DNA from 3 places in the Paracoccus sp. J55 genome. Region 2 is predicted to be linked to each of the others. Evidence: riboswitches for the same ligand, from Rfam matches in the RefSeq annotation. Region 2 holds a riboswitch; each other region holds the start of a gene.

Region 1 (9,755 bases), on a different contig from region 2:
CTGGCCGAGACCGCGCGCCGGCCGCTGAACCCGGGCAGCCTGGGCGGCGCGGCGCGCGAGGTGCTGGTCAATGGCCAGGTGCAGCTGGTGACGGTGGTGATGACGCTGGGCTTCGGGCAGATGTTCGCGCTGCTGAGTTCGGCCCAGCAGCTGTTCGTCGACACCTATGGCAAGGGCGAGTCCTTTCCGCTGTGGTTCGCGGCCATGGCGCTGCTGTCGGGCACCGGCACGGTGCTGAACGCGCGCTATGTGGTGCGGCTGGGCATGCGGCGCATCGTGCGCATGGCCTATGGCATGCAGGTGGTGGTCTCCGGGGTGATGACGCTGCTGGTCTTCTGCGACCTGCTGCCCGAGGCGCTGCGGTTCCCGGCCTTCTTCTTCTGGGCGGTCAGCGTGTTCTTCATGGCCGGGGTGACCTTCGGCAATCTGAACGCGCTGGCGCTGCAGCGGATGGGCCATGTGGCGGGAATGGCCGCCTCGGTCGTGGGGGCGGTCTCGACCCTGGGGGCGGTGCTGATCGCGGCGCCCGTGGGGCTGCTTTACGACGGCACGGCGCGGCCCATCGTGCTGGCGACGCTGGTCTGCTCGGGCCTGGCGCTGCTGCTGATGCGCCTGGTGCGCGAGGCCTGAGGCAGGGCGAGCCCGGGCGAGTTACCCACAGCGGAATGCGCCCGGCCCCTTGCAGCGGAGGCGGGCCTGGCTTAAGAGCGGGCTTGCCGGCATGGCCCGTTCGTCTATCGGTTAGGACGTCAGGTTTTCAACCTGAAAAGAGGGGTTCGACTCCCCTACGGGCTGCCATTTTCACGAACTCTTCCTTCCCCCGGCGGATCTTGCAAGACGTCCTTTGTCCCGGCCCGTCGGACGGATGGGGCTGCTTCGTGCCGGTTTCCTTCCCCGAGACCACGCCGGCGCTATGGCCTCTGCGCGATGAGCAGCATCCGGTCGGCAGGGAGGTTGCGCGACTCGTCAGCGCGGACATGCCTGCGCATCTGTCTTGGCGCTGCGGTCCTTCAGCCGCCGCAGCGTCGCGGTCGGGCGAGGGCCGCCATTCTGCCGGCCGGAAGGGGATGGCGGAATGGCACGGCGCGCGCTTCTGCAAGCCAAGCCTGGCGGTCCTGCGGTTGATATGCCGGCCGACCCGGATGGGCGGGCAACATGCCGGTCACCGTGCCTCTGACGGAATGGTGCCGAGCGGCTGGAACAGGATGCCGCCGGGGCCCTGCGCCAGATGGGCGGTGATGCCGAAGACGCGGGCGAGGTTTTCCGCCGTCAGCACCGTCCCGGGCGGGCCGTCGGCGGCGATCTTGCCCTGGTCCAGCATGACCAGCCGCGTGCAATGCCGCGCCGCCAGCCCCAGGTCGTGCAGTGAGGCCAGGACGGCATGGCCCTGGTCGGCAAGCCGGCGAAACAGCCGCATCACCTCGATCTGCGCCGCCGGGTCCAGCCCGGCGATCGGTTCATCGGCGATCAGCAGCGGTGTTTCCTGTGCCAGCGCGCGGGCGATCAGCGTGCGGGCCTGCTCGCCCCCCGACAGCTCGGTGGCGCGGCGGTGGCGCAGCGGGTCCAGATGCAGCGCGGCGATGGCGCGTTCGATGGCGGCGCGGTCGGCGCTGCCTGCGGAATGCGGATGGGCGATGCGGCCAAGCGCCACCAGCGCCTCGACCGGCATCGGCCAGGCGATCTCGCGGCCCTGCGGCATATAGGCGGCGGCGCGGGCGCGCTCGCGCACCGGCAGCGCGGCCAGCGAGCTGTGGCCCCGCGCCGGCAAGAGCCCCAGCGCCGCGCGCAAGAGCGTGGTCTTGCCGGCACCGTTCGGACCCAGCAGGCCGACGAACTCGCCGCCGCCAAGGCGCAGGTCGATGCCGTCCAGCACCGGACGGCCGGCGCGGTGCAGGGACAGGGCGCGCAGCTCCAGCATGGTCACAGCCCCTCGCGCCGGGTTTTCAGGATCAGGTGCAGGAAGAAGGGCGCGCCGACCAGCGCCGTCAGCACCCCAAGCTTCAGGTCGCGGCCCGGGGCAATCAGCCGCACGGCGATGTCGGCGGCCAGCACCGTGGCCGCGCCCCCCAGCGCCGCGGCGGGGACCAGCCGCGCCGGGCTGGCGCCGACGGCGCGGCGCAGCACATGCGGCACCACCAACCCGACGAAGCCCACGGTGCCCGCGACCGCCGTGGCGCTGCCGATCAGCGCGGCGATGCCCGCGACCAGCATCAGCCGCAGCCGCCCCAGATGCACGCCGCTGGAGGCCGCCGCATCCTCGCCCAGCGTCAGCGCCTGAAGCGCCCCGCGCGTGGGCCAGAGCACCGCGAAGCCCAAGCCCATGAACGGCGCCGCGATCCAGACATGCAGCATCGAGCGATCCGCCAGCGAGCCCATCATCCAGAACACGATCTCGTTGGCGGCGAAGGGATTGGGCGACAGGTTCAGCACCAGCGAGGTCCCGGCACCGGCCAGCGCCGAGATGGCGATGCCGGCCAGGATCAGCGCCAGCGTGCCGCCGCGCGGCCCGGCCAGCGCCAGCACCAGCAGCACCGACAGCGCCGCGCCCGCCAGCGCCGCCAGCGGCAGGCCCAGCGGAAAGGCCGCCGACAGCCCGGTCTGGATCGCCAGCACCGCCCCCAGCGCCGCCGAGGCGCTGGTGCCGATCAGCCCCGGCTCGGCCAGCGGGTTGCGCAAGAAGCCCTGCAGCACCGCGCCCGACATTCCCAGCGCCGCGCCGACCAGCAGGCCGAGAATGGCGCGGGGCAGCCGCAGCTCGCGCATGATCAGGGCAAGCGTCCCGTCGCCCCCGCCGAACAGCGCGGCGAGGCTCCGGCCCACGCCGATCCCGGCCGGGCCGGTCAGCAGCGATGCCAGAAACAGCACTGCCACCAGCGCCGAAAGCGCGGCGATCAGCAGCGGATAGCGCGGCCCGCTCATCGCGCCTCTCGCAGGGCCAGGCGCGCGGCGCGCAGCTGGGCCACGGCGCGCAGGATGAAGGGGGTGCCGCAGACCCAGTCGGGATCGGCCATGACCTCGGCGGGCCTGTCGGCGGTCAGCGCCTTCAGCGCCGGGTGGTCCAGCACCTCCTGCCCGCGGGCGTGGCCCGGGTAGCGGCGGCCCTCGACCAGCAGGTCGGGGTCGGAAAGCAGCAGGGTTTCCAGCGCCAGCACCCCGCCCGCGGGCAGGCCCAGCTCGTCCGCGACATTGTCGAAGCCGGCCAGCGCCACGATCTGACCGGCCAGGGTGGCCGAGCCAGAGCTGTAGCCGTTCACCGCGTAAAGCGCGGCGCGCGGGCGGGGGGCGGGCGGGGCATCGGCCAGCCGCGCCAGATCGGCGTCGAAACGCGCCAGCAGCGCCTCGGCCGCCGCCTCGCGGCCCAGCACCTCGCCCATGCGGCGGATATTGGCGCGGATGCCGGCAATGTCGGTCTCGACCGGGAAGACCTCGACCGGGACGTCCAGCCGCTGCAACAGCCGGATCGTCCCCGATGCGGTCCAGCCGCCGGCCAGCACCAGATCGGGCCGCATCAGGACGATCTCTTCGGCCAGGCCGTGATTGACGGGCAGGCGCGCGGCCTCCTCGGCCATGGCCGAGGCGGTCGGATCCCGCGCCAGATACGAGACCGAGACCAGTTGCCCCGGCGCCGCCAGCAGCATGGCCAGCTGGTCGGTGCAGAGGTTCATCGACAGCACCCGGCGCGGCGGATCGGCCGCGGCGGGCTGCAGGAAGCCGGGCAGGGCCAGGCCGGCCAGCAGGCAGGCGGCAAGGCCGAGCCGCCCTACCATTGCGCCGTCACCCCGGCATAGAGGGTGCGGCCCTGGCCGTAATAGCCCCAGGCCTCGGAATAGTCCCTGTCGAACAGGTTCACCACCCGGCCGGTCAGCCGGACATTTCCGGTCAGGTCATAGCCGGCGGCCAGGTTCACGGTCACGTAATCCGGCAGTTCGGTGGTGGGCGGGGTCCAGTTGCGGAACCATTCCGTGCCGTAGTTGCCCGCGACATAGCGCAGATCGGCGGTGACCGAGCCGCGGCCCTGCGCGAAGCCGGCCGTGGCACGCAGCCCCAGCAGGTGGCGGGGCTGGCCGGCGATGGGCTCGCCTTCCGCGGTCTGCGCATCGGCATAGGTATAGTTCGCGCCGAAGCGCAGCCGGTCGCTTGCCTGCAGATCCAGTTCCAGCTCGAACCCCTTGCGGGTGCTGGTGCCGGCGATGTTGGTCGAGGTTTCCCCGGCCCCGGCGATCATGTCCTCGACCTTGCTGGTGAACAGCGTGGCTCCCAACTGGCCCCTTCCGCCGGCAAAGCCCAGATCGGCGCCGATCTCATAGCCGCGGCTGGTCTCGGGCGAGAGGTCCGGGTTGCCGCGATAGGTGCCGGGCGTATAGCCGTAAAGCTCGAACATGGTGGGGTTGACGATGGCCTTGCCGGCGGCCGCGCGCAGGCGCAGGTCGCGGTCGGGCATTTGCCACGCGCCGGCGATGTTCCAGGTGGTGGCGTTGCGGAAATCCTCGTTGAAATCGCGCCGCAGGCCGGCCTGGATGCCGATCCCGTTGTCGAACCGGCCCTGATATTCCAGCGCGGCCGATCTCGTATCACGCTCATACCGGCCGCCCGGTGCGAAGGAGGCCTCGTAGATATCTCGTTTCTTCTGCAGCGCGACGTTCAGCTTCTGCGCCGAGTTGCGGGCATCGCCGCCATCAAGCGCCCATGTGCCGGTATATCTGAGATCCCGCAGCCGCGAGGCGTCGTCGTAGTCCGGCCGGCCGTCGTAGAAATGCGCGGTGGCCTGGTTGCTGCCCGAAAGGGCGAAGCGGTTCAGCAGCCGACCCCCCAGCGCCTCGGCTTCGAGCCAGAGCGAGCCGTAAGTCTCGTCCCGGTCGGCGGTCCATGGCTCGTCCCGCAGGTATTCGTCGGGCGAGGCGACGAAGGACACCGATTCGTCATAGCCGTATTCCTGCCAGCTGCGCCGCAGGGTGAAGCCGGCGGTCACCGCCTCGCTGATGTCGTAGGAGCCGCCGAGGGTCAGGCTGTCGCGCTCGTTGAACTCGGTATCGCCGCCCGGCGTGCGCGAGGCGTCCTCGCCATCGGTATGGCGCGTCGCGGCCGAGAGGCTGATCTGGCCGCGCGCGCCCATGGCGCGAAGATGGGCGCTGGCGGCGCGGGTGCCCTGACCGCCGATCTCGACCCCACCGCCATAGCTCAGCCCCGGGGCCGAGGCGCGGCGGGTGGTGATCGCGATCACCCCGGCGGCGGCATTGGCGCCGTAGATCGTCGATTGCGGGCCGCGCAGCACCTCGATGCGCTCGACATCCTCGGTCAGCAGGCCGCCGAACACATAGTCGCCGCTGCCGGGGGCATTGGCCTCGACCCCGTCGATCAGCACCAGCACGTGATTGGCTTCGCCGCCGCGGATGCGGACCTTGGTCAGGGTCTCGCCGGTCGAGGTCACGGCCAGGCCGGGCAGGTCGCGCAGCGCGTCCTGGACGGTGACGAAGCCGCGCTCTTGCAGATCCCCGGCGGTCAGGATGCTGTGGGCGCGGCCATAGGCGCTTTCGGCGACCGGCGACAGGCCGCCCGACAGGATCACGGGGTCGAGCATGACGGGCGCCTGGCTCTCCTGGCCCGTGGCGGCGGCCGGAAGGAGCAGGGCGGCGGCGGCCAGCAGGGAGACCGGGGTTCTGAACATTCCAAAGCCTTTCCAGCACGGGGCCCGGCCCCGCGATTTGCAGAACTGCCCTGCGGACAGGCCCGACAGCCCGGCCGCGGGACGGCGACTGTCACCTCTGCGGAACGGCCGCTTCCCGGGCGCGCCCCGCGCCGGAAATGGGTGATCGCTGCGGCAGGTCTCCTGGCTTGCGGATCGTTGCTCGGGCCGGCCTTCCCGGGGGTTGCCCAGTGGCGCCTGCGGCCTTCGCTCACCGCATACAGTTGCGGGGGCAGCCCCGGCCTTGCCCTGGCCGTCTTGCGGCCGGCGGGCGCACCGGTGTTCCCTTTTCATCCGGCATGGCGCCGGAACCGTAGCGGCCTTGCATTGCCGCAGGGCGCCGCGGGCTGTCAAGCGCCAATCCGGTGCCGCCGCGCGGCCGCGACAATCCGCCGGGTGGAACCGGCCGCTGAAGCGCGCCGCGGGGGCAAGGACGCTTTGGTGCCGGAGGGATCGGTGCCCCTCTGCCTGCTGCGGGATGGAACCGGCGGAACCCGCCCGCCTGCGGCGCGGGAAGGCGCCGCCTGCCGGAAAAGGGGGCCGGAATCGGGAAGCCGCCGCGGGTTCCGCGCCGGCCCGAGAACCTCGCCACCGCCGGAGGGCGCGGCCGGGGCGCCGGCCGCGGATGGCACGGGCGCGCCGTCCATTCCTGAGCGTTTTCCACGGGACGCAAAATCCGAACCCGACAGTTCGCATCAGGAAAATGTCACCGAGGAATTCTGTCAACTATATGTTTTTGCTAGATTATTTATTGACCTTCCGCGAATCCCTCTCTATATCCGGCTCAAGGTCGCCAGCCAGCGGAAAGCCAGCCAGCCACCACAGGACCCAGCCAGCCAGCCAGCCAGCCAGGAGAAACAAACATGGCAAAGACCGCTTGCAACGCCTGCGCGTTCTATGAGGATCACGTCGCCAACTCCGCCAGCACGCTTTCGGATTCCGGCCTGTGCCGCGCCAACCCGCCGGTCACCCAGAAGGATGCGGATACCAGGGGCTATTGGCCGGTCGTCAAGTCGAACGACTGGTGCGGACAGTTCGCCACCAGCTTCGCGGCCGAGTGAAGCGTCGCCACCGACGCTGCAAGGCAGCCTCCGGGCTGCCTTTGGCGTTTCGGGGTCGTGCACCCGGCCCCGTCCATCTCGGCACGGCAGGCCGGATCGGCGGCGTCGGTCAGATTCGCTGGCTGAAGGTGGGGATGGGCGTGACGCGCCGCACGGTGATGAACTGGATCGCAGCCGGGCAGATCGAAAGCAGCCGGCACGGGCAACCGTCCTGGTGCGCTCACGGCCCTGCGACAGATCGCGGGCGGGGCAGGGGCTAGCTCTGATCCATTCCAGCGCGTGGCGCATCCGCATCACTCACGACCGCACTCGGCAGCAGCCAACCGCAGAGATAAAGGCGGGCATGATGGCGGGTATGCCGCTTGATAGCGATTTTTCTTATAAATATCAATTGATTGTGGCGGATGGAGTGGGATTCGAACCCACGGAACCTTTCGATTCGCTGGTTTTCAAGACCAGTGCCTTAAACCACTCGGCCATCCATCCGCATCAAGCCCCCAGGCCGGCGCTCCTGCCGGGCAAGGCATGGCAACGGCTTGCCGCTTGCGACGTTCACAGACCCGACATGAAACCGGAAGTCAAGCCTGCGCGTCGGCCCGGATGCGGCGTGCTAGCGCGCCCCCTTCGGCAAAGCCGGAATGCCCGGCAGGCACAGGGCCGCGCAAAGCCCGCCCAGGGCCGAACGCTCAAGCGCCAGCCTGCCGCCGTGCAACGCCGCAAGGTCGGCGACGATGGCTAGGCCGAGCCCGCTGCCGGGCGGGCCGGCCTCGTCCAGACGGGCGCCGCGGGTCAGGGCCCGCGCGTGATCCGCATCCGACATGCCGGGCCCGTCATCCTCGATCAGCAGGCGCAGCCGCTCGCCCTCGGAAAGGGCGGTGATGCGGACCCGGCGCGAGGCCCATTTCACCGCGTTCTCGACCAGGTTGCCGATCATCTCCTCAAGATCCTGCCGCTCGCCGGCGAAGGCGGGGTCCGCTTCGGCCCGGATCTCGACCTGCAAGCCCGCCTCGCGGATCGGGCCGCCCAGCACCAGCAGGATGTCCCGGATCACCGGGACGACCGGAGTATGCTGGCCCAGCAGGCGCGGCGCGGCCGAACTGCGGGCACGGCGCAGATGCCAGCCGATCTGCCGGTCCATGCGCGCGATCAGCGCATGGCCGGGATGATCGGCCGGCAGGGCATTGTCCAGCGCCGCCAGCGGCGTCTTGAGCGAATGCGCCAGGTTGCCGACATGCTCGCGCGAGCGGGCGAGGACGGCGCGGTTCTGTTCCAGCAGCCCGTTGATCTCGGCGGCCACGGGGCGCAGCTCGGCCACGCCGGGCAGGGGCAGCGCCTCGGCCCGGCCGGCGCGGATGTCGCGGAGGTCGCGGCCGAGCCGGTCGAGACTGCGCAGCCCCGCCGCCACCTGCAGAAGGCTGGCCAGCGCCAGCGCCAGCCCCAGCACGGCGAGCGAGACCGCCAGCGGCCGGCGCAGCCGCGCCATGGCGGCGTCGATCTCGGCCCGCGGCGCGGTGACGGTCACGGCCAGCGCCGAGGCGGAATCGGGCAGGGTGAAGGCGTGGCGCGCCACCCGCAACGGCTCGCCCGCGGGGCCAAGGCCGGGGCCGCCCTGAAAATCCGCCTCGGGCGGGTTCAGCACATTGTCGAAGAGCGAGGGCGATTTCGCCACCACCTGGCCGTCCTGGGTCAATTGCCAGAACCAGCCCGAAAGCGGCATCTCGAATCGTGGATCGGCGGGCGCGGGACCGGCCGCCAGCCGGCCGTCGGCGCCGATCGTGGCGCCCGCGATCAGCGCGTCGGCCACCGCCTCGGTCTCGGCGTCGAAGCGGCCGGTGATGAAATCCTCGAGGATCGCGGCGATGGCCAGATAGCCCGCGACCAGTGCCACCCCGGTCAGCAGCGCCGCCAGCCCGATCAGCCGGGCGCGGATCGAATCGCGCGGCAGGATCAAGCGTCGGTCCTCAGCACATAGCCCTCGCCGCGCCGGGTCTCGATCAGCCCGTCGCCGATCTTCCTGCGCAGCCGGCCGATCACCACCTCGATGGACTTGAAGTCGCGGTCGGCGGCGGAATCGTAGAGGTGATCCGACAGCTCGCTGCGGCTGACCACGCGGTTCTGGTGATGGATCAGATAGGCGAGGATGCGGGTCTCGAATGCGGTCAGCTTCAGCGCCAGCCCGTTGCGGGTGATGACCCCCAGCTGGGTGTCGAGCCGCAGCGGCCCGGCCTTGATCACCGCCTGCGCATGGCCGGCGGCGCGGCGCACCAGGGTCTGGGCGCGGATCACCACCTCTTCCAGCCGGAAGGGCTTCACCGCGTAATCGTCCGCGCCGGCGCGGAACCCCGCCACCTTGTCGGTCCAGTCGCCGCGCGCGGTCAGGATCAGCACCGGCATGGTCACGCCGCCCTCGCGCCAGCGGGTCAGCACCTCGATGCCGGGCAGGCCGGGCAGGCCGAGGTCGAGAATCGCCAGGTCATAGGTCTCGGTCGAGCCGAGGAACTCGCCCTGCGTGCCGTCGGCGGCGATGTCGCAGGCAAAGCCGCCGTCGCGCATGGCGGCGGCCAGCTGCGAGGACAGCGTCGGGTCATCCTCGACGATCAGGCATTTCATGGCAGGCATTTCATGGCAGGCACTTCATGGTTTCGGACCCTTCCGGCGGGCATCGGTCAGCCCGGCCCCCGCCACTTCCAGGAAATCGCCGCGATGCGCGTCCAGCCGGATCAGCAGCACGTCGCGTTTCGGCGTCAGCAGGCGCAGCTCGTGCACCAGCACCACGCCGCGGGCGCGCTCCTCGGGGCGGGGCGGCACGATGCGCGCGGCGATCAGCCGGCCGCGGAACCGTTCGGCGACGATCTCGGCGGCGCGGTGCAGCGGCAGGATGCGGAGATCGCGCCGCTCCAGGCTTTCGAACTCGGGCGCCCAGTCCTCGGGCCATGGCGGGCCGCGGTCGTGGCGCTCCTCGGCAAGCGCCGGCAGGGCCAGCACGGCGGCAAGGGGCAGGGACAGGATGC
Region 2 (9,755 bases):
CAGGACCTGGCCCCTGATGATGACGCGCGACAGGATGTCGGCGCCGATCAGGAAGACCGCGCCGATCAGCGCCGCGGCCGGGATCAGCCGGCCGTGGCGGACGCCGACCAGGAAGCGCGCCGCATGCGGGATCACCAGCCCGACGAAGCCGATCGAGCCCAGGATCGACACCATGACCGCCGTCACCAGCGCCGCGGCCAGGATCAGCACCGCCCGGACCCGCCGCACCGGCACGCCCAGCGAGGCGGCGCTGTCGGCCCCGAAGGCGAAGGCGTCCAGCCCGCGCGCATGCAGCTGGCAGATCAGCCAGCCCATGACGGCGACCGGCACGGCCAGCTGCACCTCGGGCCAGCGCACGCCGCTGAGATTGCCCATCAGCCAGAACATGATGCCGCGCGCCTGGTCGGCATTCGCCGATTTCGCGATGACGAAGGCGGTCAGGGCGTTGAAGAGCTGCGAGCCGGCGATGCCCGCCAGCACGATCTGCGCCGCGCCGCCGCGTCCGGCGTCGGCGCCGGCGGCCCGGGCCAGCGCCGCCACCAGCCCGAAGGCGATCAGCGCCCCCATGAAGGCGCCGAGCGACATCGAGAGCAGCCCCGCCCCGAGCCCGGCGATGGTCACCGCCACCGCCCCGGTCGAGGCCCCGGCCGAGATGCCGAGGATATAGGGATCGGCCAGGGCGTTGCGCAGCAGCGCCTGCAGCACCACGCCCGAGACGGCCAGCCCCGCGCCGCAGGCGGCGGCGACCAGCGCGCGGGGCACGCGATAGCTCCAGACGATGCCCTGATCCAGCGGGTCGAGCGCATGGCCCGCCTGCCACAGCCGGTTGGCCAGCACCTTCAGCACCAGATCCGGGGCGATGCGGGTCTCGCCGATCATCGCCCCGGCCAGCACCGCCGCCGCCAGCACCGCCAGCGCCAGAAGCGCGGCGACAAGCGCCCTGCGCGGTCCGGCCGCGGCCGGCGTCATTGCGGCAGGCCGTAGGATTTCAGCGCCGCCGCCAGCTCTTCCAGCCCGTCGATCACCCGGATCGTCGCGTCCATGGCGCCGGCATCCATGACGACGATGCGGCCGGCCTTCACCGCGTCCATCTGGCTGGCCACCGGGTCAGATTTCAGGAAGGCGAGCTTCTTCTCGACGTCGTCGGCCTCGAAGCGGCGGCGGTCCATCCGGGCCACCACGATCACCGTGGGATTGGCCCTGGCGATGGTCTCCCAGCCGACGGTCGGCCATTCCTCGTCCGATTCCACGATGTTCCGCAATCCCAGCGTCTCCATCATGTAGCCCGGCGCACCCTTGCGGCCGGCGACATAGGGATCGATGTCCATCTCGGCCGAGGAGAACCAGAACACCGCCGATCCGTCCTTGAGCCCCAGCGCCCTGGCCTCGGCCTCGGCCGTCTCCTCGCGCGCCTTCAGGTCTGCGACCAGCGCGGCGCCCCGGTCCTGCACGTCGAAGATCGCCGCCAGTTCCTCGATGCCCTGGTAGAGGCTCGCGGTCGAGAACATCGCCAGCCGCGTGCCGTCAAGCCCGACCGTGTTGTCCTTGCCGACGCAATCGGCCGGCATGACATAGGTCGGGATGCCGAGCTCGTGGAACTGCTCGCGGGTGGCGACGATGCCCTGCGGGCCGACATGCCATTCATATTGCACCGCGACCAGCCCCGGCTTCTTGGCCACCACGCTTTCGAAGCTGGGATCGTTGTCGGCCAGCCGTGCGACCTTGGCGTCGATGTCCCGGAACTGCGGCAGCACCTCGCTGAACCAGACCGAGGTGCCGGCGACCTTGTCGCCGAGGCCGAGCGCGTAAAGCACCTCGGTCGCGGCCTGGCCGACGCTTACCGCCGAGGCCGGCGCGGCGTCGAATTCCAGCGTCTGGCCGCAGTTCTCGACCGTCAGCGGATAGCCGGTCGCGCCGGCATGGGCGGCGAATGCGGCAAGGGACAGGGAAAGGCCGATCAGGCCCGAACGCAGGAACATGCTCCGTCTCCATCTGGTTGGGACCAGGGGCCGGAGGCGGCGCAACGTTGGGCTTGGCGGACCGCGTCCTGCCCGCAAGGCGGGGCAGGCGGCATGGGACCGCGTCTGGCTGTCGTCATCTCACCCTCCCCGGACAACCCCGCCCGGTGTGAACGTCAAGGCGCCGGCAGGTCTCCTGACTGGCGGGTCTCTGCCTGTCCTGGCCTTCCCGGGTCGAGGACCCAGTGACGTGATCGGACGCGGCTCGCCGCCTACAGTTGCGGGGGCAGTTCCGGTTGGCGCAGGGATGCGCCGCGGATTCCCTCTTGGCCCTTTCGGGACCGGCAAGGGGGCGTATCGCCGAAACGCGGCCGCCTGGCAAGCCGGATATGGCCAAGCCTGTCAGGAAGCGGTGGATGATCGGGGAAAGAAAGACCCTTGGCCCGCCGCGGCGGGGGAAGGGAAAGGCGCCGGCCCGCCGGGACGGGGTCTTCGGCGGCGCCGGGGGTTCAGGCGTCCTGCTGCGGGGCGCTTTCGCGGGGCGGGCGACCGATGATGTCGCGCAGCGCGTCCAGTTCGATGAAATTGTCGGCCTGGCGGCGCAACTCGTCGGCGATCATCGGCGGCTGGCTGCGCATGGTCGAGACCACCGAGACCCGCACGCCCTGGCGCTGCAGCGCCTCGACCAGCGGCCGGAAATCGCCGTCGCCCGAGAACAGCACCGCATGGTCCAGCCGCGGCGCCAGCTCCATGGCGTTGATGACCAGCTCGACATCCATGTTGCCCTTGACCTTGCGGCGGCCCAGAGCGTCGGTATATTCACGCGCGGGTTTCGTCACCATGGAATAGCCGTTGTAATGCAGCCAGTCGACCAGCGGACGGATCGGTGAGTAATCCTCGTTCTCCAGCAGGGCCGTATAGTAATAGGCGCGGATCAGCTTGCCGCGCCGCTCGAATTCCTGCCGCAAGAGCTTGTAGTCGATATCGAAGCCAAGCGCCTTCGCGGCAGCATAAAGATTCGACCCGTCGATGAACAACGCCAGCCGATCATCCTTGTAAAACACGATTCCCCCAAGATGTCTCTTTACCAAAGTCAGAAGGCGAACTTAGTCCTGGTGGCGCTGGGTGCAAACCTGCCTAGTTCGGCAGGTATCCCATCGGACAGCTTGCGTTTCGCGCTGGATAAGCTTTTGAAATTACCTGCGGTTGTGCCGCTTGCCGTCAGCCGATTCTGGTCCACCCCGGCGGTGCCGGCCGGTTCCGGTCCCGATTATGTGAACGCTGCGGTTTCACTTTCCTGCGCGCTGCCGCCCGATCAACTCCTGCGCGAGCTGCACGCGATCGAGGCGGCGCTGGGACGCCGCCGCGACGGGCCGCGCTGGCAGGCGCGGGGGCTGGACCTGGACCTGCTGGCGCATGGCGATCTGGTGCTGCCCGACGCGGATGCGCAGGACCGTTGGCGCAGCCTGCCGCCCGAGGAACAGCCGCGCCACACGCCCGAGCAGCTGATCCTGCCGCATCCGCGGCTGCAGGACCGCGGCTTCGTGCTGGCGCCCCTGGCCGAGATCGCGCCCGGCTGGGTGCATCCGCGCCTTGGGCTCAGCGTGGCGCAGATGCTGGCGGCGCTGCCGCCCGAGGCCATGGCCGGGATGCGGCCGGCAAGTGCTTGACATTTCCGTTTCGCGCACCCAAATATCCGGCTTCGCCCTGCACCCCGATTCCAGCTGATAAGGTGACCGATGGCCCGCGTTACAGTCGAAGATTGCGTCGACAAGGTTCCGAACCGTTTTGACCTGGTGATGCTGGCGGCCCATCGCGCGCGTGAAATCGCGGCGGGGAGCCCGCTGACCGTCGACCGCGACAATGACAAGAATCCCGTGGTCTCGCTGCGCGAGATCGCCGACGAGACCCAGCCCGTGGACGAACTGCGCGAGCGCATGATCGAGGCCCAGCAGACCCAGATCGAGGTCGACGAGCCCGAGGAGGACGCGATGGCGCTGCTTCTGGGCGCCGAGATCGACCGTCCGAAGCCCGCCGACGAGGAATCCGAGGAGCGCATGCTGCGCATGATGCTGGAAGCGCAAGGCAGGAACTGAGTCCAAAGGTCTTCGGCTGAACATGATCGACGTCGAAGACCTCATCGCGCTTATCCGCAATTACAACCCGCGCACCAATGCCGAGCTGATCCGCGACGCCTACGAATACGGGCGTCGCATGCATGAGGGGCAGTTCCGCCATTCGGGCGAGCCCTATTTCACCCATCCCGTCGCGGTCGCCGCCATCCTGACCGAGATGCGGCTGGACGATGCCACCATCGTCACCGCCCTGCTGCACGACACGATCGAGGACACGCGTTCGACCTGGGCCGAGGTGGCGCAGATCTTCGGGCGCGAGATCGCCGATCTGGTCGATGGGGTCACCAAGCTGACCAATCTGCAGCTTTCGGGCGCGCATTCCAAGCAGGCCGAGAATTTCCGCAAGCTTTTCATGGCCATGTCGCGCGATCTTCGCGTGATCCTGGTCAAGCTGGCCGACCGTCTGCACAACATGCGGACCATCAAGTCCATGCGCCCGGAAAAGCAGCTGCAGAAGGCGCGCGAGACCATGGACATCTATGCGCCGCTGGCCGGCCGCATGGGCATGCAATGGATGCGCGAGGAGCTTGAGGACCTGGCCTTCAAGGTCATCAACCCCGAGGCGCGCAACTCGATCATCCGCCGCTTTGTCAGCCTGCAGCGCGAATCCGGCGACGTGATTCCCAAGATCACCGCCGACATCCGCGCCGAGCTTGAACGCGAGGGGATCGAGGCCGATGTCTACGGCCGCGCCAAGCGGCCCTTCAGCATCTGGCGCAAGATGCAGGAAAAGCAGCTTTCCTTCTCGCGCCTGTCGGACATCTACGGCTTCCGCATCATCACCCGGACCGAGGCCGACTGCTATCGCACCCTGGGCGTCATCCATCACCGCTGGCGCGCCGTGCCCGGCCGGTTCAAGGATTACATCAGCCAGCCCAAGGCGAACGGCTACCGCTCGATCCACACCACCGTCTCGGGCCGCGACGGAAAGCGGGTCGAGGTGCAGATCCGCACCCGGCAGATGCACGAGGTGGCCGAGGCGGGCGTGGCCGCGCATTGGGCCTATCGCGACGGGGTGCGCACGGCGAACCCCTTTGCCATCGATCCGGGCGAATGGATCGCCAGCCTGACCGAGCGTTTCGGCGAAGAGGACCACGACGAATTCCTCGAGCATGTGAAGCTTGAGATGTATTCCGACCAGGTGTTCTGCTTCTCGCCCAAGGGCGACGTGATCCCGCTGCCGAAAGGCGCGACGCCGCTGGATTTCGCCTATGCCATCCATACCCGGCTGGGCAGTTCCTGCGTGGGCGCGAAGGTGGACGGCATCCGCGTGCCGCTGTGGACGCGGCTCAAGAACGGCCAGTCGGTCGAGATCATCGCCGCCTCCGGCCAGCGGCCGCAGGCGACCTGGCTCGACATCGTCGTCACCGGCCGCGCCAAGGCCGCCATCCGCCGCTCGCTGCGGCAGGAGGACCGGACGCGCTTCATCCGGCTGGGTTCGGAACTGGTGCGGGTGGCCTTCGAGCATGTCGGGCGCAAGGTCAGCGACAAGGCGCTGCGCATCGCGGCCAAGACCATGGCGCTGCCCGATACGGACGAGCTGCTGGCCCGCATCGGCAGCGCCGAGATCTCGGCCCATGACGTGCTGACCACGCTTTATCCCGAACTGGCCCAGAAGCGCAGCGAGATCGACGCCAAGCGCGCCGTCGCCGGGCTGGAGGCCGATCAGGAATTCACCCGCGCGCCCTGCTGCAATCCCCTGCCGGGCGAGCGCATCGTCGGCATCACCTATCGCGGCAAGGGGGTGGTGATCCATGCCATCGACTGCCCGGTGCTGGCCGAGTTCGAGGACAGCCCGGAACGCTGGGTCGACCTGCACTGGCGCGAGGGCCAGCACCCGGCGGCCTATTCGACCATGCTGTCCTTGACCATCCGCCACGATGCCGGGGTGCTGGGCCGGATCTGCACGCTGATCGGCGCGCAGGGGGCGAATATCTCGGATCTGGAATTCGTCGATCGCAAGCCGGATTTCTACCGGCTGCGCGTCGAGATCGAGCTGCGCGACCGCGAGCACATGCACACGCTGCTGACCGCGCTCGAGGCCGAAAGCGACGTGGCGCAGGTCTCGCGCATCCGGGACCCTTCGGCCCATATGAGCTGAGGTCGGCCCGGCATGTTCAAGAGACGCAAGCCGCTCAGCTATGCCCAGATGTGGACCGAGATGTTCTATCCGCGCTCGGGCTGGAAGCGGGCCTCGAAATATGTGCTGCACCGGCTGCGCCGCCTGCCGGACCAGCCGCATCGGGTGGCGCGGGGCTGGGCCTGCGGCATCTTCATCTCGTTCACGCCCTTCTTCGGCTTCCATTTCATGGGCGCGGCGGCGCTGGCCTGGCTGATCCGCGGCAATATCCTGGCGGCGCTCTTGGGCACCTTCGTCGGCAATCCGCTGACCACGCCCTTCATCGCGCTGACCTCGGTCGGGCTCGGCCGCTGGATGCTGGGGGTCGAGGGCAAGTTCACCCCGCACCTGATCTTCGACGAATTCACCCGCGCCGGCAGCGAGCTGTGGAACAACCTGCTGGCGCCGGTGACGGACCGCGTCGCGCATTGGGACCAGCTGCTGCAGTTCAACCAGCAGATCTTCCTGCCCTATGCGGTGGGGGGCATCCTGCCCGGAATCGCGGTTTCCGTCGCGGCGCATTACCTGACCGTGCCGGTGATCCGGGCCTATCACCGCCACCGCGAAAGGCAGATGGCCGAGCGCATCGCCCGCGCCAAGGCCAGGCGCGAACGCGAGCTGGCCGGGAAATCCTAGAAGCCCAGCCGGTCGCGCAGCGAATACCAGCCCATGCCGGCGACCAGCAGCGGCCAGCGCAGCGCAGCGCCGCCGGGAAAGGCGGGCGAGGGCAGGGCGGCCATGGTGTCGAATCCCTCGGCCTGGCCCTGCACCGCCTGCGCCATCAGCTTGCCGGCCAGCGTCGCCAGCGCCAGCCCGTGCCCGGAATAGCCGCTGGCCGACAGGCAGTTGGGCGCCGGCCGGGCGAAGCAGGGCATCCGGTTCATGGTGATCGCCAGCGTGCCGCCCCAGGCATGGGTCAGCGCCACATCGGCAAGGCCCGGATAGATCTCAAGCAGCGGCTTGCGCACCTTGGCGGCGATATCGGCGGGAAAGCGATAGCTGACATTCTCGCCGCCGCCGAAGATCAGCCGGCCCTCGGGATCGAGCCGCCAGTAATTCACCACGAATTTCGTGTCATGCACGCCGATGGGCCGGGTCAGCACCTCGGCTGCACGCCGGCCCAGGGGCTCGGTCGCGACGATGAAATTGTTGATCGGCATGACGCGGGCGGCGACATGGCCATCGAGATGGCCCAGATAGCCATTGGCCGCCAGGATGACATGGTCGCAGGCCACCCGGCCCTTGCCGGTCTGCACCACGCTTTTCTCGCCGGCGCGCCGGCCGTGGCGGATGTGGTGGACATGGCTCAGCTCGCGGATCCGGGCGCCTGCGGCATCGGCCAGCTGCGCCATGCCGATGGCCAGGTTCAGCGGGTGCAGATGCCCGGCACCATGGTCCAGCTCGCCGGCGATATAGGCCTCGGACGGCACCAGCGCCCGGAAGGCGTCGCGGTCGAGCGGCTCGATCCGGTCATAGCCGTAATCGCGCCCCAGCCTGTCGATCAGGGCGCGGGCATGGTCGAACTCGGCGGGCTTGCGGAAGGCATGGGCGATGCCGTCGGCCACCGGCACCCCGGCGCGCGCCGCCAGATCGCGGGTCAGGCGCTTGGCCTCCTCGGCCATGTTCCAAAGCCGGTGGGCGGCCTCTCGCCCGGCCATCCGCTCCAGCTCGTCGATCTCCAGCCGCTGGCCCGAGCCGAGCTGGCCGCCATTGCGCCCCGAGGCGCCGAAGCCGACGCGATGCGCCTCCAGCACCACGACGTCGCGCCCCGCCTCGGCCAGATGCAGCGCCGCGGAAAGCCCGGTATAGCCGGCGCCGACCACCACGACATCGGCGCGCTCCTCGCCCCGCTGCTCGGGGAAAGGCGGCAGCGGGTCGCGGGTCGCGGCATAGAGGCTGGGCGGATATTCCCCCCGCCGGTCGTTGGAAAACAGCAGGTTCATGCTTCGGCTTTCACCGTTTCTCAAATACTCATCCGACGGCGCGCAAGGGCCCGGCCGCGCCCGGCTCTACACGTTCAGCAGCAGGTGCTCGCGCTCCCATGGGCTGATGACCTGCAGGAATTCCTTGTATTCATTGCGCTTGACCGCCTGATAGACGTCGATGAACTCGGATCCCAGCACCTCGCGCATCGCCGTGTTCTCGTCCATCAGGTCCAGCGCGTCGCCCAGGTTATAGGGCAGCTCGTCCTCGGACATATAGGCGTCGCCCAGGCATTCGGCGCGCGGATTCTCGCCCTCGATCAGGCCCAGATAGCCGCAGGCCAGGCTGGCGGCGAGACCCAGATAGGGGTTGCAATCCATGCCCGCCAGCCGGTTCTCGATCCGCCGCGCCTCGGGTTTCGAGATCGGCACGCGCAGCCCGGTGGTGCGGTTGTCGCGCCCCCATTCCAGGTTGATCGGCGCCGCGAAATCCGGGACATAGCGGCGATAGCTGTTGACATAGGGCGCCAGCAGCGCCACCGCCGCCGGCAGGTGCTTCTGCATGCCGGCGATGAAATGCATGAAGGCCGGCGTCTCGCGGCCCCGCTCGTCCGAGAAGATGTTGCGCCCGTCCGCCAGCCCGACGACCGAATGGTGGATATGCATGGCGCTGCCCGGCTCGCCCTCGATGGGCTTGGCCATGAAGGTGGCGAAACAGTCGTGGCGCAGCGCCGCCTCGCGGATCAGCCGCTTGAAATAGAAGATCTGGTCGGCCAGGGCGACCGGGTCGCCGTGGTTCAGGTTGATCTCGACCTGGCCGGCGCCGCCTTCCTGCAGGATGCCGTCGATCTCGAAGCCCTGGGCCTCGGCGAAGTCGTAGATGTCGTCGATGACCTTGCCGTATTCGTCCACCGCCGACATGGAATAGGCCTGCTTGGCGGCGGCGCGGCGGCCGGTGCGGCCCATGGGCGGCATGATCGGCTGGTTCGGGTCGATGTTGCGCGCGACCAGGAAGAACTCCATCTCGGGCGCGACGATGGGGCGCCAGCCCTTCTGCCGGTAAAGATCGACCACGCGTTTCAGCACGTTGCGCGGCGCGATCGGCACCGGATTGCCCGACTGGTCGGACACGTCGTGGATGACCTGCAGCGTGACGTCCGCCGTCCAGGGCGCCGCCGTCGCGGTCGAGAAATCCGGCGTCAGGATCATGTCGGGCTCGGTGAAGGCGCCCGACGGGTTGTCGGCCCAGTCGCCGGTGATGGTCTGCAGGAAGATCGAATTCGGCAGGTAGAACCGTTCCTGATGCGCGAATTTCGAGGCCGGCATGGCCTTGCCGCGCGCCACCCCGGCGATGTCGGCGACGATGCATTCCACCTCGTCCAGCCGCCGCCCGGCGACGTAATCCTGCGCGGCCTGCGGGGTTTCGTCGATCCAGTGCGATTTCATGCGGCCCCCTGCCGTGTCGCCTGCGCCGCAAAGCTGCGCGGCGCCTTGAAGAAGGCCTCGATCCGGTCGGCGATGCTGCCCGATTGCAGCGGCCCGCCCATGCGGGCGCGGGCCCGGTCCAGCAGCGCGCCGGGCACCGTGCCGCGGGCGCGGTGCTCGATCAGGCCCTCGATGA
Region 3 (9,755 bases), on a different contig from region 2:
TCCACCAGCAGCACCTCGGCACCGACGGCAAGGGCGCGGGCCAGCATGACCCGCGCCTTTTCGCCGCCCGAGAGGGTGTCGACGGTCCGGTCTGCAAGACCCATCACGCCGCATCGGGCCATGGCGGCCTCGACAAGCGCATCCTCCATGGCCGCCGCCCGTCTGGACCAGCCTCGATAGGGCAGACGGCCAAGCCCGACCAGCCGGCGGACGCGGATCGGCCAGATCGCGTGGTGGCCCTGCGCCAGATAGGCCAGCAGCCGCGCCCTTTCCCGCAGCGGCACGGCGGTCAGGTTGCGGCCCTGAAGCAGGATCTCGCCCGAACTCAGGGGAACAAGTCCAAGGCTCGCCCGCAGAAGCGTCGATTTTCCGGCACCGTTCGGCCCGACCAGCGCCGTCATGCCGCCCGGCTGAACGGCAAGGGTGATGTCGCGCAGGATTTCCCGCCCCCGCAGCGAAACGCCCACCCCTTTCAGGTGCAGCGGGATCATGCCTGCTCTCCTTGCAAACGAAAGATCAGCGCAAAGAAGAAGGGGGCACCGATCAGCGAGGTGACGACGCCAAGCTGCAATTCCGGCCCGACGGCGATCAGCCGGATCGCGATATCGGCCGTCAGCAGCAGCGCCGCCCCACCCAGCGCCGAGGGCAGCAGCAGCCTTGCCGGGGCGTGATCCGTGAAAGCGCGCAGCAGATGCGGCACGATCAGCCCGACGAAGCCCACCGCCCCCGCGACCGACACCCCGGCGCCGACGCACAGGCTGGTGCCCAGCACCACCTGCATCCTGACCCGGTTTACCGGCGTTCCCAGCGAGCGGGCGGTATCCTCGCCCAGGGTCAGCGCCTCGAGTCCCCCGCCCGAGGCAATCAGCATCGCGCAGCCGATCAGGATGAAGGGCGCGGCCAGCCCCAGGTCGGAAAGCGTCCTGTCCTTCAGCGATCCCATCAGCCAGAAGGCGATCTCGCTGATGGCCCAGGGGTTGCTGGACAGGTTCATCACCAGCGAGATCAGCGCGATCGACAGCCCGCCTATCGCCACCCCGGTCAGCAGCAAGGTCAGCTTGGCAGCGCCACGCACGGCCAGAGCCCACAGGATCGTCGTCGCCGCCAGTGCCCCGGCCATCCCGGACAGCGGCAGGGTCCATGAACTGGTCGCGGCCAGCCCGAAATAGATGACCAGAACCGCGCCGAAGGCCGCAGCCGAGCTGACGCCCACCACCCCCGGCTCGGCCAGGGGGTTTTGCAGCAACCCCTGCAACGCGGCGCCCGACAGTCCCAAGGATCCGCCGATCAGCAGCGCCAGCGCGGTGCGGGGCAGGCGCAGATCCTGCACGATGGTCACGGTCTTGGGGTCTGCAAGACCGGCAAGGCCCCGCAGCACCTCGCCCACCGGGATGGGCGTATAGCCAAGGACAAGCGAGATGACGACCAGCACGCAGCAGGTCAGAAGCAGCGCCATATTCAGCGCCAGCTGCGGAACCGGGCGGATCATCGGAACGCGTCCTCCAGCCGGACCCGCTCGCCGGCGAGAAGCGTGACGGCTTGCGAGATCACCGGATGGTCGCAGGGCCAGAGCTTGCCCGGGACCGGCAGGACCACGCCCTGTTCGGCAGCCCGCCGCAGGACGGGATTGCGCCCCAGCCCGGCGTTTCGCGCCGGCGGTTGCGTGTCGAAATAGGAAACCACGAAAGCCCCGGGCGGGGTCATCACGATCTGCTCAAGCGGGATGCCGCCCCAGCCTGCGGGACCGGTCCTGCGCTGCATGTTCCGGTATCCGGCAGCGGAAAGCGCCGCATCCACGATGGTGCCGGCACCCGCGCCGCCGCCGTCGGGGCGATAATAGGCCACCACTGGCCCGTCCCTGCCGGGGTCGGCGGCGGCCGCGAGGTCGTGCAGGAACGCCGCGCGCAGCGCCTTGCCGCGCTCGGGCTGACCCAGCCGCTTTCCGACCTGCGGGATCTTGTCCGCCAGTTCCTGCAGGTCCGAAGTCGCCCCGAGATCGAGTTCGGCGATCCCGAAGCGCCCCAGAACCCTGCGCATCTGGGTCGAGCTGCCCTGGCCCGTCACCACCAGGCCGGCATCGCCCGCGATCAGCTCCTCCAGGCTGCCGCGGTTCCGGGGCAGACCGGCCGCCTCTCCGGCATAGGGGGAGGACGGGCCCGCCGCATCCCGCGACAGGCTGAGGATCTGGTCGCGATCGGCCAGCGCCAGCACCCACATATCCCCGCATAGCGCCGTCGAGGCGACGCGCGGTTTCGCGGCAGGTGTCGCAGGGGGCAGGGATTGCCCGCCCCCCGCCCCCACATGTGCCGCGGCGATCCCGAGCGACAGCAGGGCCGCAAGGCCCGCTGCCAGGGCGGCGATGGGTTTCATCCCCTGTAGCCCTTGCTCATCCGGTCCGCTGCGCCGTCCTCGATGCCGATATAGGTGCGGCGAACGTGGTCCCATGTCGCCAGCCGCTCCCAGTCCGGCTGGTCGGCCAGCTGGTCGTCGGCGGTGATGAAAGGGTTGGGAAAGAAGAGGCTCAGCATCTGCTCGCCCTTGCCGTTATCCATGCGGAATCCCCACGAGCGGGGATGCCCGTCGGGATCGAGGCTGCGGAAGAACTCGGCCTTGCCCGGACGACGATGGGCGACCAGCGCCTCGCCGCCCTGCTTCACGGCGCCTTCGTTGCGGCCGATGCACAGATGAAAATGCCCCTGAAGCCCGTAGAACACCGTCAGATAGCCGTCATGCAGCGAAATGCGCTGCGGCTTGGACGGTGGCCGCAATTCATAGGCGGCCCCCTCGACGATGGGACCGAAAGAGAGCCCCTGCCAATGATTGTCGAAGATGTCGGTCAGGAAGTCTTGCAGCCAGTCCTGATCCAGCGGTGCGGGCCAGCGATGTTCCGTCGCGCGCCCTTCGGCATTCACGGTCGTTTCCATGGTCAGCTTCGTCATGTCAGTTCCCCTGCAGGCTCAGGCGGATGCCGGCGAACAAGCTGCGGTCGTTGGTGTTGTAACCCCAGCTGGTCTGGTATTGCTTGTCCAAGACGTTCTCGATCCGGCCATAGAGTTCGGCCCGCTCATCCAGACGATAGCTGGCCAGCAGGTCGGTCACGCCATAGCCGCCAATCTCCTGCCCATAGCCGCTGACCGCGCCCAGGCCGTTGCGGCTGGCATAGCGCAGGCGCGCGCCCACCGACCAGTCGCCGGGGCGATAGCTGACGGTCAGCGCACCGGAGTTCTTGGGCTGGCCGCGCCACTGGCCGGTTTCGTCATTATGGGACAGAACCCAGGTGTGGTTGTGCTGGATCAGCAGGTCTTGCAGGATTTCGGCCTGCCAGGACAGCTCGATGCCTTTCTCGCGCGTGCGGCCGGCCATGTAATAGCCATAGCTGCCGTCCTCGCGCAGGCCCCAGGCGATCTTGTCCTCGACCCGGTTCTGGAAATAGGTCGCGCCCAGTTCCAGCCCGGCATCCGGCCAATAGACATCCGCGCCGATGTCCCAGCCGCGGCTGCGCTGTGCCGTAAGGTCGGGATTGCCATAGGTCGGATCGTAAAGCTGATAAAGCCCCGGCGCCTTTGCACCGGTGCCATAGCTGGCCCGCAGCTTCACATCCGCCGCGCCGCTGGCGGAAAGCAGATAGGCCCCGGTCAGCCGCCATGTGTTGAAGGTGCCGAACTGATCATTGTCGTCGCGGCGCAGCGCGGCGGTCAGGGTCAGATGGTCGTCGGGACGCCAGGCCGCCTCGGTAAAGAGCGCGGTGGTGGCGTTGCTGGCGATGAAGCTGCCGGTATAATTGGTGATCTGGAGGGTTTCTTCCTTCTCGCGCGTGACGCCGCCCACAAGCGACCATGGCTCGGCCGGCTTCCAGGTCACGTCGTAGCCATAGCGGGTCAGCATGCCGTCGTAGACATCGCCCTCGGGCCGCGAAAAGCCGGTATGATAGGTTCGCCGGGCATTGTAGCGGCCCCAGCTGAGCGTCTGCCGCAGGGTCCGGTCGGCGCTTTCATGGAGGATGCGCGCGCCCAGGTTCCATTCGTCCTTTTCGACCGTATCGCTGCCGTCACTGGGCGGCGAATCGTATTCGTGCCACGTATCGCTGCGCAGGCCCGTGAGTTCGGCCCGCAACTGCGGCGCGATCTGCCAGCCCAGTGCCGTGCCGATCCCGTTGCCGCGATGGGCGTCGTCGTCCATGGGGCCGGGAACCGGGCTGGTGCGCGGATCGGCCTGCGACGGGCCGTCGTAATGCGTGGAAAAGCCGCTGACCCGGGCGTCGAGATCGCCCCTTTTCCACAGCAGGGTCGCGGTGGCCCGGCGCCAGCCGTCCGGACCAAGCTCCAATCCGCTGGACAGCCGCCAGCCGTCCTGGACCGGGCGCCTGGTGATGATGTTGACAACGCCGCCGATCGCGTCCGATCCGTAAAGCGAGGACTGGTTGCCGCGCAGCACCTCGATCCGGTCGATGCCCTCGACATCCAGATGGTCGAACTGGAACGCCGTCTCGGTCGAGGACGGATCGCCAAGCCGGACCCCGTCCATCAGGACAAGCACCTGGCCGTTATCCGATCCCCGGATGCTGATGCTGGTCCAGGCACCGGGACGGTCCTGCGAGACCTGAACCCCCGGCACGTCCCGCAGCAGGTCGGTGATGCGCTTCGCCTGTTCGCGGCGGGCGCGCTCCTCGGTCACGACGGTGACGGCGCTGCCGATGGCGCGTTCAGGCAGGTCGGCGCGCGAGGCGGTGACGACGATGGTATCCAGCGTCACCGCGTCCTCGGCGGTGGCAGGCGGGACGGCAAGGGTTGTGCCCAACAGCACGGGAATGATATGGCGGACCTTCATTTCGGCACTTATCCTCGTTCAACGGGAAGGGAAGCCGGATACGAAGGCATCGCCGCGACGGTTCTTCCGCCGCGCGCGCGAGTTCAGATTCTATCGGTCGCATCGCACATACCGCTGCCTTCGATCCACATGGGTCACCGCAGCGGAAATCCGCACCCTCGGCTTGTCCCGGCCGCGGGATGGGCGACAGCGACGGCAGGTCTCCTGGCTTCCGGTTCCTTGCGAGTTCCGCGCCTTCCCCCGCCCTGGGGCAGAGTGGCATATGCGGGTCGCTCCCGGTTACAGTTGCGGGCACAGCTGCGGCATCGGTTTCCCTCACCGCATTCCCTTTTCACCCCTTGCGGGGCACCGTCGGCGACCGGATAGCACAAGGGAGTTGTCAAATAAACAGATTAGATGGGCAGTATCTGCTTTTTCCCGCCTGATGGCAGTGCGCTTGATATCGCGGCAAGATCGATGAGGAGATCGACGTCACCCCGGGGGGCCGAGTGCCTCTGGGCATCGCGCGATCTGGATGCGTTCGGCGCCATGCGTGTCGCCGGCGCAAGCCTTGCGGCTTGCGTTTGCGGGTGGGTGTCCTTAGCTTGATCTGTCCCGCCCCTCGCCCCAAGGAGACTCCGCGCGGTGGAAGCCCTTATCGAACAATATCTGGGCAATCCGCTGATATTGGCCTTGCTGCTGTTTCTTGCGAATTTTGTCATGGAAGAAGGGGCGATCATCGCCGGCGCGGCACTGGCCGCCGCAGGAGAGATCGGCACCGGACTGGCCCTGGTGGCGCTGGTAACCGGGAATATCATCAGCGACTGGGCCCTTTACGGGATCGGCGCACTGGCCGGAAGCAACCGTCTCGTCCGGCGCTGGGTGGACGGCAAGATGCTGGAGCGGGGACGGCGGCTGCTGGATCGCGGCGTCCTGCCGGCGGCGCTGCTGGCACGGCTGTTGCCTCCGGTCTTCATGGCCAGCGGTTTCCTGCGCGTCGATTTTCGCCGTTTCGCAATCGTGAACGGCGTGGTCGCGGCAGTATATACGGCGGCGCTGTTCTTCGGGGCGTTCGGCCTCAACCTGGTCCTGTTCGATCTGCTGGGCAACTGGGCCTGGCCGGTCATGGTTGGGCTGGTGATCGGCGCGGTCTGGCTGAGCCACCGCTTCACGGTCTATTATTTCGCCTCGGACAAGGACGAGGGGGGGCGCTCGGGCGACTGAGACGACGACTTTCCGTCCCCGATGACGCAAGCCAGAGCTGCGCGCAGCAAGTCGGCATGCGTCCAGGGCAGGAAATGGTCGGCCTCTTCGATCAGGATCAGCCGCGGGCCGGGACTGCCGGGCAAATGCACCTGCAGGAAGGCCACGTTTTCAGGCGGCACTAACGTATCGGCCAGCCCCTGGACGATGGTGACGGGGGCAGTGACACGCGCCAGGTCGGGGGTCAGCTCCTCAAGCCCGGGCCGAAGATTCATCAACTCGGCATTGGCGTTGGCCAGTTCCGTGGGCAGAAGTCCGGCAAAGAAATCAAGCGCCGCCAGTTGCTGCAGGGGATGGGTTTCCTCCAGCTCCGGATCGGCGGCGCCGCCGATCAGCAAAACCCCCGCAACCCGGTCGGGATAGTCGGCGGCAAGCCGCAACGCAACCGGGCCGCCATAGGAATAGCCGACCAATACCGCGGCTCCGGTCCCGCCCGCCGTCAGGAGCGGGGCGACGGCGGCGGCCTGACCGGCCAGATCGGGCTCGGGCTTTTCCCCGCTGGCGCCGAAGCCGGGACGGTCCACGGCCATGTGATATTGCCCGACCGGAACGTCCAGCAGGAAGCGGTCCCATTCCTCGGCGGTGCCGGGGCTGCCATGCAGGAAAATCACCCGCCGCCCGCCGGGTTGGCCCGCCGCCAGATAGCCCAGTTGGGCCTGCCCGTCCCCGCGCGCCAGCCGCATTTGCCGGACCGTGCGGCCCTGTTCCCCGGGCCAGGCGTCGTCGGGTTCCAGCCCGATGCCGGTGATCGCCGAGAACTGTTCGCGCAACGGCTGGAACGGCTCAAGCACGAAACCCAGCGCCCCTTCGGCCAGCGTCTGTTCCGGCGCGGGGATCACGATGGTTTGGCCGGGGGGCGGACAGATGGGCAGATCGGGAATCATGCAAGGCTCCTTTGCGGAGGACTGAAGCCGCCGCACCGCTCGACGGCGGGATTGTCTCGCCCGGCGCGCAGCTGCGCAAGGGATGTTCACGAGCTTTGGGGATAGACGCGCCGCAGCGCCTCCTGTTGTCGCTGCAACCGGATCATGGCGCGCAGGCCGACGGGCCGCGCCCCGCGCCTTCGCATGGCATCGCCGATGGCGAAAAGCCAGCGATACTGTTTCCACAACGCACCGTATGCCTGCCGCAGCGTGCTGCCGCCGGCCCAGAAATGCAGCATCTCGGCACCGGCGCCGTTCAGCTCCAATATCCTGAAATCGCGGGCCGCACCCAGGTCCTCGACGCTGCGGAAGCGGATGTCGAAGCGCCCGAAATGAAAATCCGGTATCTCGCGCGAGATCTCGTCGATCAGCGATTCCAGCTGCGGCGTCACCAGCGATTGCGCGTCGCGATAGACCGCGCCGAGCCTTGCGCTGCGGGCATTGGTCAGGACGTGGAAGGCGCCGGGGCCGGGCACCGTCTCCCAGCTTTCGGGATGGCGGTCGCGATAGATGGCGCTGTTCGGACGCAGGACCTTGTCGGCCCGGACCAGCTGGGCCACGCTGCGGCAACCGTCACCGATCACATGGGGCGGATAGACGAAGGCCATCGAGACGATGCGTCCCCGCACCTGGTCGGGATGGCGCAGATAGAAGATCCCCGCCTCGCCGGGCAAGTCGACCAGTTCCTGCAACAGGATGACGGTGCCCGGAGGCTGCACCGACAGATAATCCGCCAGATCCCCGGCCCGCTGGATCAGCCTGACTCCCCAGCCCTGATAGCCGCGGTCGGGTTTGGCGACGACCGGGAAATCCAGCCCGGCCTCGGCCATCGCGGCCAGGGCGCAATCCACGGGGGCCTCGGTTCCGGGATCGCAACGAAGGCGGGCAAAACGGGCCAGCCGCGCCCTGCCCTGCGACCCGAACAGGTCCAGCCCCTGCGATTTGCTTTCGCCCCACAGGCCCCCCGCCTCCATCGCGGGATTGGCGGCGCTGGGAAGCGTCAGGCTGCGGTAACGGATCGCCAGCGCCAGCCACATCAGCGCGGGAACCACATAGAACAGCCGTTCGGGGATGTGGCGCTTGAAGGCGGGATAACGCTCTCCCTCCGGCGGACGGAACTGGAGAGAGGCGGCTTGAGGCGTGCAGGTCAATGGTTCGGGTCGTCCTTTTCCGGGGTCGCGGATGGTGCTCCGGGCAGGGCCGAGCCATCTTTGCCGGCGATGCGGCCCGGCTTCCGACGCGCCATCCGGAAGAAGCGACCATGGCGCAATATAGCCCGAAGGTCCAGATTTCGATGATCAGCGATCAAGCGCTACGCCGGTTGCGGGGCTTTGCGCGCTGCGGCGAAACCGGCCAGCGCGAACCGCATTTCGAGGTGCTGTCGGCCAATGCGCTGGCCTCTGGTCACAGCGGCGATGTGCCGCCGATCTTTGCCCATCTGGATATCCGGGACAGCATGCGGTTTGGAGTTCGTCCCGCCCTGCGCTCACCCGATCCGTCGTCCTCGATTCCCCTGTTTTACCCGCAGCCTGGGCGCATCCATCCTGATCGTCTTCTGCATATAACCGCAAGATCAACGGACCCTAACCCCAGGACGACCGTTCCGTTTTTGCTTGCCGTTTCGCGGGTTGGCCGATCCGGACGTGGGCCCGCGGGGCGGCGGCAATCGCCCGGCCGCTGCAAATCGACGGAACCGGCTTGCAGGAATTATGGCCCTTCCTTCAAAAACTCCTTGGCAAGTCACAGGTAAAAATGGGAGCCTCCCGCCTTGTGGATTTAAGAAGGGAGGAAATCCGATGATCCAGAAGATCCTTTGTCCAACCGACGGGACCGATCATTCCGATATTGCCGTCGCTTACGCTGCACAGCTGGCTGCGAAATGCGGCGCGTCGCTGACCATATGCGTGGTGAATATCGCCCATGGCGGTGCGCGTGGCCCGGTCATCCATCATTGGACCAATCAGGAAATGACCGACAAGCTCGAGCGCGCCCGCACCCTCGCGCTCGAGAACGGCGTCGCCGAGGTGAAGCAGGTCGACATCGTCAACCGCGAAGCCGCCGCGGGAATCGTGACCTATGCCGAGCACAACGCCTATGACCAGATCGTTGTCGGAACCGGTGACAAGCGTGGATTGTCGCGACTGATGCTGGGCTCTGTCGCGGCCGATGTCATGGCACGCGCGCATTGCACCGTCACCGTCGCCCGGTGATTCGCCGCGACTGACGATCGCCCGCATGGGAAAATCCTGTCGCGCGGACCGGGCGCCGGTTTGCGCGACCGTGAAACCAATTGCTTGATATATCAATGTAATTCATGGATCCCAAGGCGACGACCAAGCGCGCTTTGCGCTTGGCACGCACGGCCTTGACCGGCGTTCCCTCGGCCAAAAATCTCTCTCCGCTGAAGAAGAAACTTGACAGAATGTCGCAGGATGCCTTTCCTGTAGAGAAAAAAGCTTTCGAGCGCAGAAAGAATCGCGCTACGGCCCACGCGGACGACTTATCAAAAATCGGGCCTCAGGGAGGAATGCAACGTGTCGAATCTGACGAAACGGATCGAAACCATGCATCGGCGCGACATCGCCGTGGCATTGGCCTTTGTGCTGGGACTTTGGTTTGCGATCATCTTCGTGGCGATCGGGACCTGGTCGCTGGCGCCGTCGGCGGCAGCGCGGACGGTGCTGCTGATCGGCGGGGCGGTGGTGCTGCTGTTCAATTCGGCAGCCATCATGGCGATGCTGCGCCACTATCGCGAGGACCGGG

The links. A riboswitch is a leader RNA that binds a small molecule or an ion and turns the genes downstream of it on or off. The one in region 2 is predicted to bind cobalamin.
Region 1: it holds a riboswitch for cobalamin, as region 2 does, so the genes downstream of both, PARJ55_RS0105505 (TonB-dependent siderophore receptor) here and PARJ55_RS0117445 (ABC transporter substrate-binding protein) in region 2, are expected to answer to the same signal.
Region 3: it holds a riboswitch for cobalamin, as region 2 does, so the genes downstream of both, PARJ55_RS0117615 (TonB-dependent siderophore receptor) here and PARJ55_RS0117445 (ABC transporter substrate-binding protein) in region 2, are expected to answer to the same signal.

Annotation. Positions count from the first base shown of each region.
Region 1 is NZ_AZVA01000004.1:49,614-59,368, reverse strand. It holds gene PARJ55_RS0105530 (multidrug effflux MFS transporter) at 1-630, shown strand, start outside; tRNA gene PARJ55_RS0105525 (tRNA-Glu) at 724-798, shown strand; gene PARJ55_RS0105520 (ABC transporter ATP-binding protein) at 1,163-1,918, opposite strand; gene PARJ55_RS0105515 (iron ABC transporter permease) at 1,921-2,919, opposite strand; gene PARJ55_RS0105510 (ABC transporter substrate-binding protein) at 2,916-3,767, opposite strand; gene PARJ55_RS0105505 (TonB-dependent siderophore receptor) at 3,761-5,665, opposite strand; cobalamin riboswitch at 5,800-6,014, opposite strand; gene PARJ55_RS0105500 (hypothetical protein) at 6,547-6,744, shown strand; tRNA gene PARJ55_RS0105495 (tRNA-Ser) at 7,143-7,230, opposite strand; gene PARJ55_RS0105490 (HAMP domain-containing sensor histidine kinase) at 7,355-8,695, opposite strand; gene PARJ55_RS0105485 (response regulator transcription factor) at 8,692-9,354, opposite strand; gene PARJ55_RS0105480 (hypothetical protein) at 9,379-9,755, opposite strand, start outside.
Region 2 is NZ_AZVA01000033.1:20,516-30,270, forward strand. It holds gene PARJ55_RS0117440 (iron ABC transporter permease) at 1-969, opposite strand, end outside; gene PARJ55_RS0117445 (ABC transporter substrate-binding protein) at 966-1,979, opposite strand; cobalamin riboswitch at 2,127-2,319, opposite strand; gene PARJ55_RS0117450 (NYN domain-containing protein) at 2,468-3,022, opposite strand; gene folK (2-amino-4-hydroxy-6-hydroxymethyldihydropteridine diphosphokinase) at 3,035-3,628, shown strand; gene rpoZ (DNA-directed RNA polymerase subunit omega) at 3,698-4,054, shown strand; gene PARJ55_RS0117465 (bifunctional (p)ppGpp synthetase/guanosine-3',5'-bis(diphosphate) 3'-pyrophosphohydrolase) at 4,077-6,194, shown strand; gene PARJ55_RS0117470 (DUF2062 domain-containing protein) at 6,207-6,848, shown strand; gene PARJ55_RS0117475 (FAD-binding oxidoreductase) at 6,845-8,155, opposite strand; gene PARJ55_RS0117480 (glutamine synthetase family protein) at 8,222-9,580, opposite strand; gene PARJ55_RS0117485 (type 1 glutamine amidotransferase) at 9,577-9,755, opposite strand, start outside.
Region 3 is NZ_AZVA01000034.1:427-10,181, forward strand. It holds gene PARJ55_RS0117595 (ABC transporter ATP-binding protein) at 1-491, opposite strand, end outside; gene PARJ55_RS0117600 (iron ABC transporter permease) at 488-1,489, opposite strand; gene PARJ55_RS0117605 (ABC transporter substrate-binding protein) at 1,486-2,370, opposite strand; gene PARJ55_RS0117610 (hypothetical protein) at 2,367-2,939, opposite strand; gene PARJ55_RS0117615 (TonB-dependent siderophore receptor) at 2,941-4,827, opposite strand; cobalamin riboswitch at 5,004-5,195, opposite strand; gene PARJ55_RS23055 (DedA family protein) at 5,452-6,030, shown strand; gene PARJ55_RS23060 (alpha/beta fold hydrolase) at 5,985-6,953, opposite strand; gene PARJ55_RS22440 (hypothetical protein) at 7,040-8,143, opposite strand; gene PARJ55_RS24100 (hypothetical protein) at 8,254-8,742, shown strand; gene PARJ55_RS0117635 (universal stress protein) at 8,789-9,202, shown strand; gene PARJ55_RS22445 (hypothetical protein) at 9,527-9,755, shown strand, end outside.